2 regions of the Lactiplantibacillus sp. 3062 genome follow, and region 1 is predicted to be linked to the other one. Evidence: riboswitches for the same ligand, from Rfam matches in the RefSeq annotation. Region 1 holds a riboswitch; the other holds the start of a gene.
The links. Region 1 has a riboswitch for preQ1 ahead of ACWQAU_RS08520 (nucleoside hydrolase). Riboswitches for the same ligand answer to the same signal wherever they lie in the genome.
Positions count from the first base shown of each region.

Region 1 (3,423 bases):
CTGAGTTTGATGATCAGCTTATTTGGCAGTGAAGTCAGTGGTGGCGGTAGTCATGCCTCAACCAACTTGGGACTCTCGCTGGCGATTCAGTTGGCGTTCTTTGTGGCGCTGTACTTTGTGGTCAAGTGGGTGGTGCCACATTTAATGGCCGTGGGGAATGCCCTACTGGTTCCAACCTCCATCACGCTGATGTCACTAGTGATTTGTTTTGGACTCTCATACTTAGCGGACGCAATCGGTTTAAGTGCTGTGATTGGCGCGTTCTTTGCCGGTATCGCCGTTGGTCAGACGGACTATCATGAAGTTATCGATGAGCATATTCAACCCATTGGTAATGCTGTATTTATCCCAGTCTTTTTCGTTAGTATTGGGCTGAATATGTCATTCAATGGTTTCCTGAACGATTTTTGGTTCATCGCTGTGATTACCGTTGCGGCAATTGCCACTAAGATCATTGGTGCCGGGGTCGGCGCACGGTTGGCGGGTTTTAATTGGTTAAGCGGCTATGAGATTGGCGCCGGCATGGTGTCACGTGGGGAGATGGCCCTGATCATTGCACAGATTGGTTATCAAGGCAAATTACTATCAGCTGATCGTTATTCGGCAGTCATCACGGCAATCATTTTAACGACGCTGATTGCACCACTATTACTTCGTCAGGCGGTTAAACGCCAACGTGAAGCTTAAAGCAATTGAAAATCCCAACTTGTTTGCGTGTTGCAAACGGGCTGGGATTTTTTAATCACGACATTATTCAGTTGTTAAACGTTGATAGTGGACTTCGGCGAGCTGACCATATCGATTGGTGTCAACTAATTCAAAGCGCTGTTGCTGGTCAATTGCTTTAAATAAGGGAATACCATCACCCAAAATGACTGGTGCAATCTGGATGTAGAGCTCATCAACTAAATCCGCAGCTAACAGCGGCATTAAGACGCCAGCACCGCCAACAATCCAAATATTTTTGCCAGCGGTATGGCGCAAGTCTTCGACGATCTTCGTGACGGGGGTATTGGTGAACTGGGTGCGTTCATCGCCGGTGTGGGGGTGGGAAGTCATGACAATATTGTGGGTCGCCGGATTATATGGATTAATGAGTTGATCAGTGGTTTGTTCCATCGTGTATTCGTAAGTATGGCGGCCCATGATGGCGGTATCAACTTGCTGCATAAATGCTTCGGTGGGGGCATCGTTGGCACCAGCTGTTTTGAACAGCCAGTCCAGCCGATTATCCTTGGTGGCTAAACAACCGTCAATTGAAACGGCCCCATAAAACTGAACTTTACGCATGATTCGACACCTACTTTATCTTTAGTAGTCATATTGTACCATGTTTTCCGGTCATTCACTTGATGAACTCTGGTAAAAGTTCAGTAACATAATTAAATAATTGGTTCGAAATGGGAGGTGGGGAACTACTTAAGGTGTCGCTGGGAGCGTATGAATACTGCAAATAATGATGTTGTGGGGCTAATGGGGATGAGTATGCACAGTGGGTTAAGCAGGTCGTGGTGATTATTGTCAGAGAGGTAGCATCGGCCATCAAGATGTGAGTCGAAGTAACGATTGGTGGTTTTCAAGGGCCCCACCGTCCGCTATAATTGGATTAGCATTTCATCACATACAGTTTGACCTAATTAGGCGAGCTGGCCTGGTTCGTAAACTTCCCAGGATAAAAAACCAAGAACTTCAGTTATCGGAGGTAAGAGAATGAATGCGACGCGTAACGTTATTATTGACTGTGATCCCGGGATCGATGATAGTTTAGCACTATTATTGGCGCTTAAATCACCGGCACTTAATGTGATTGGGATTACAATTGTTTGTGGGAACGTGCCAACCCATATCGGTGCGGAAAATGCACTGAAAATTTTAGATTTGGCTGACCGATTGGATATTCCAGTCTATTTGGGCGCTAATCGCCCATTGGAAGTCGCCTACACGAGTGCGCAAGACACCCACGGCGATGATGGCTTAGGGAATAGTCAGATTCCAGCGGTAACGGCGGTACGACCGATTCAAGATGCCGCTGGTTTTATTGAAGAGACGCTGATTGAAGCACCTGATACTTCGATTTTAGCGTTGGGACCGTTGACGAACATTGCAACGGTACTGCAACGTGATCCACGCTTATTTGAACAAGTCGATCAATTTACACTGATGGGTGGAAGTTATCGGAGTCACGGTAATTGTTCGCCAGTGGCTGAATACAACTTCTGGTGTGACCCGGATGCGGCCAAGGTCGTCTTTGACTTGATGCCTGTTCCCATTCAGATGGTTGGTTTAGACGTCACGCGTAACATCGTGTTGACACCCAGTTTATTAACGTATATTAAAGACGTCAATCCAGCAATGGGGGCTTTTGTTGAGAAAATTACAACCTTTTATTTTGACTTTCATTGGGAATATGAACGGGTTATTGGTTGTGTGATCAATGATCCGTTGGCCGTGGCCGGAATGCTTGACCCAACGATTCTGAGTGGCTTTGAAAGCTACACGACGGTTGTGACGGATGGTGTCGCGCGTGGGCAGTCAATCGTGGATGATCATGATTTCTGGCACAACACACCCAATAGTCAAATCATGACGAAGGTTGACGTCGTAGCTTTTTGGCGGTTGTTCTTAACGACTGTGGTCGGTGCGGCTGATCCTGATTTAACGCAAGTCTTGCACCAATTGGTGAGTGCATGAAGAGAATAAAAACGCGGGCAATTACGTTATTGGCGCTCTGCATTGCCCTGAATATTGTTGGCAGTAACATTGCCTTGATGTTAAAATTACCGATTTATTTAGATTCAATTGGTACCGTTTTGGCTGCTGCTGTGTTTGGACCACTGGGTGGAATGTTGGCCGGGGGTGCCACCGGAGTTATCGTGGGTGCGACGACAGACCTGTACTCGCTGTTCTTCATGCCCGTTCAACTGCTGACTGGGTTAGTTGCTGGTCTGCTATATCGGCGAATCAAGCCGGGCACGTGGCGGTCAAATTGGTGGCTAGCTGGTGTTATTTCACTTCCCGGAACACTTTTATCCACGGCGATTACGGTCATCTTATTTCATGGCATCACGTCGTCTGGTTCGAGCATGCTAGTCCAATTATTATTAGGTACCGGTATGGGCAAAACGATGGCCGTCTTCTTGATACAAGTGGGAACGGATTATTTAGATCGGTTTATCACAGTGTACGTGGTCGCACTTGTTTACCGCGCATTGCGATATAAATTGCCGCAAGCTAATTAGTTGAACGGATGACTTGGTGTCGGATGACTAAATCTAAGCATGTTTACGCTAACTCGCACTTTTTCCAGCGGGCCGAAGCAGGCTGTCTTTGAGCTTGGCAAATTCTAGTTTTCGATTCGTAGTGTCTGATGAGTCGTGTAAATATGAACAGTAAAAATGACCTCACAGGAACATTCCTGGCGAG
Region 1 is NZ_JBVAYE010000004.1:169,859-173,281, forward strand. It holds gene ACWQAU_RS08510 (cation:proton antiporter) at 1-687, shown strand, start outside; gene ACWQAU_RS08515 (dihydrofolate reductase family protein) at 751-1,290, opposite strand; PreQ1 riboswitch class I at 1,646-1,690, shown strand; gene ACWQAU_RS08520 (nucleoside hydrolase) at 1,711-2,691, shown strand; gene ACWQAU_RS08525 (ECF transporter S component) at 2,688-3,239, shown strand.

Region 2 (3,423 bases), on a different contig from region 1:
GCCAGTCGGAACACCAGTCATTGTTTTCTAATTTAAATCTAATTTAACCAAGCCGGTCTGAATGTTATCAGGCCGGCTTTTTCATCCCTTTTAGCCGTCGTTTGATGTCATAATGATACGTGTAAGCGGTCGTTTTATGGTATTATTTATTAAAACAAACTAATAAATCTGGGGGACCAACTGCTATGCTATTAAAAACACTCGTAAAGCCTAAAGAACGCCTCGTCACCATTACGGCGGACGCGACCTTAGAGGACGCCTTAAAAGTCTTGGAGGATTCCGGCTTCCGCTGTATTCCAATCTTAGATGAAACCGGTCATATCTTCCGCGGCAACATCTATAAGATGCACATCTATCGGCACAAGTCACGGGGCGGCGACATGTCGCTTCCCGTGACGACCCTGCTTAAAAATGCCACGAAAACGATTCAAGTCGACTCCGCCTTCTACAACATCTTCTTCTCCATCAAAGATTTGCCATACATTGCGGTGCTCGATGAACACGGCTATTTCTATGGCATTCTCACTCATACGCGTCTGCTCGACATGCTCTCACAATCTTGGAACGTTAATGTTGGTAGCTATGTTTTAACAGTTGTCTCCGTTGGTGAACGCGGCGACCTTGCAGCCATGGCTAAGATTATCACGAAATATACTTCAATCGCCGGCTGCCTGACCTTAGACGTCCAAAACGGGACACTCGGTTATCGGACGCTCTTTACCTTGCCAGAAAATGTCGACAGTGAAAAGCTCAAACGAATTATCGACAACTTGAATCGCAAACAATTTAAAGTCATCGAAGTGGAAGATTTACAAGCTGAATAATCACAGTTGCCCCGAGGTTACCTTGGGGCTTTTTTTATGAGATGAATTTTCAGTTCAAAAGCGACCAGCTTAAGACTGCTGAAAACAGTTCGAATTAGGACGATCATTGCTACCGAGCAGTTAACAATCCAAAACGCGTTGACCATTTCAAAATAATCAACCAAAAATCAAATTAACCACATTTCATTAAATGAATAAATAAGAGACCGGCGTAATATGCGAAAAACCATCTTCACATACTACGCCGGTCGTTCTTAATATTAAATTCAGTCACACCCTACTGAATCCGGTCACTAAAGTGCAAGACCCGATCCAAGCTGTACATAATTGGCGCAGTGATACTCATGATAATCAACTCTGATAAAGCAGTTGTTAGATACGTCGGCCAAAAAGCGACACCACTACTCATCATGGTAATCATCAGTGCGATCATAAACATCGAAACGGTGAATAGCGCGATATTCAGTAACATCCGTTGCCAAACCGTCTTCAACTTAGGGGCCAACCACGTCAATACCAGCAGGGCTAATAATGATTGGCCGCCACCAAAGAGAACGTTGAGGAGACTCGCACCGGGACCAAAAGCGTCAAACAAAATAACGCCAGCAACAATTCCCCAAATATACTTGCGATTGAACACGGCTAAGTGGTTCAACCCTTCAGAAACGCGGAATTGAATTGCGCCCGATGCCAAGCTAAAAGCTGCGGGGCCTAGGCATAATACAACATACATTGCAGCGACTAGGGCGTTGATAATCCATGGTCGAATTTTTGATTGTGTCATTCGCTTAATTCCTCCTAGTTTTTTTAACGTGGGATGGTTACGAACCACGTATTGATTGAAACAAAGCGAATATAATCGTAGCACGCTCTAGTAGTTCCCGCAAGCTTGCTAATTGAAAATGCTGGTAGGAATAAATAAGTTACCTAATGTAGCCGCCATTACCGCCTTAATTGCTGGCATCCGGTTGCCGGCCTCTTCAAAGACGACCGCCTGCTTACTCTGGAAGACATCATCCGTAATTTCAAACGCCGTCATTCCGTACTGTTCGCCTAATTTGGCTCCCAGCTGCGTCTTTAGATCGTGTAGTGCTGGTAAGCAATGCATGACAATCGTCGATGACTTGCCAGTAGCTGCGAGTAACGCAGTATTAATTTGAAACGGCAATAGTTGCTTGATCCGCTCACCATAGTCGACCTGCTCGCCCATTGAGACCCAGACATCCGTATAAAGCGCATCAGCCTGAGTAACGGCTTGTTGCGGATCAGCCGTAATCACGACCGTGCTCCCAGCTGCCTGCGCATACTGTTGGGCCAACGCGACCACTGCTGGGGCTGGCTGTAACGCTACCGGGGCCCCGATAGCGATATTGATGCCGAGCATCGCTCCCGCCACAAGTAAACTATTAGCCATATTATTGCGACCATCACCAACGTACGCTAACGTCAACCCTTTTAAATGACCAAAATGTTCCTTTAATGTTAAAAAATCCGCTAAAATCTGCGTCGGGTGCCACTCATCGGTCAATCCGTTCCAGACTGGCACACCACTATAGGTCGCTAAGTCTTCGACCGTGCTTTGTTTAAAGCCCCGAAATTCAATACCATCATACATGGACCCCAGTACTTTCGCCGTATCAACAACTGACTCCTTCGTCCCGAATTGGATGTCGTCCTTACCCAAAAACTCTGGATTCGCGCCCAGATCATTAGCCGCCACAGTAAACGCAGAACGTGTCCGTGTTGACGTTTTTTCAAACAGCAACGCAATATTTTTTCCTTGTAAATAAGGGTGTGGGATATGGTGTGCTTTAAGGGTCTTCAAGTGACTAGCAAAGTCAATTAAGTAAGCTAATTCTGTTGGTGTATAGTCGATTTCCTTCAAGAATGACCGACCTTCAAATTGATTATTCATTCGTCGTGACCTCCGTTGTCAAAGTTGTCAGTACCTTTGCAATCAAGGCAATCCCAGCTAATAAATCGGCCGGTTGCATCACAATTGGGGGTAACAAACGTAACGTATTATCGCCAGCTGATAACGTCAATAAGCCTTCTACTTGTAGCCGGGTAATGACTTGATTAACCGGGATTTGTTCATCTAAGTGGATTCCAATCATTAGGCCCTTCCCCGTGATTTGTTTAACTACCGGTATCGGTTCGACTTGAGTCGCTAGGGCTTGCCAGACAAGTTCGGCATGGGCCCGAACCGTCGTTAACAGCGCCGGTGTTAATTGGGTCAAGACACGTTTTGCCGCCGCCATAGCAACAGTATTACCGGCGAACGTCGAGCCATGGCTGCCCGGACCAAAGGCAGTGGCTAATTGCCGCCGACCAACCATTGCCCCCACTGGCAAGCCATTCGCTAAGCCCTTGGCGACCGTGTAGATATCAGGATCCAGGCCGTAACCTTCATAGGCCATCCGGTAACCAGTCCGACCGATTCCCGTCTGCACCTCATCAATAATCAACAAAACACCCGTTGCTTGGCATTTCGCATTAACCGCTTGTAACCAAGCTGTTTGTCCCGCAAAGACGCCGCCTTCACCTTGAACGACTTCTAAAATAACGGCCGCCAACTCTGGTGTGATTTTGTCCAAAG
Region 2 is NZ_JBVAYE010000001.1:18,807-22,229, forward strand. It holds gene ACWQAU_RS00070 (L,D-transpeptidase family protein) at 1-31, shown strand, start outside; gene cbpA (cyclic di-AMP binding protein CbpA) at 186-824, shown strand; gene ACWQAU_RS00080 (QueT transporter family protein) at 1,102-1,608, opposite strand; PreQ1 riboswitch class I at 1,617-1,662, opposite strand; gene argF (ornithine carbamoyltransferase) at 1,717-2,739, opposite strand; gene ACWQAU_RS00090 (acetylornithine transaminase) at 2,732-3,423, opposite strand, start outside.
Region 2: it holds a riboswitch for preQ1, as region 1 does, so the genes downstream of both, ACWQAU_RS00080 (QueT transporter family protein) here and ACWQAU_RS08520 (nucleoside hydrolase) in region 1, are expected to answer to the same signal.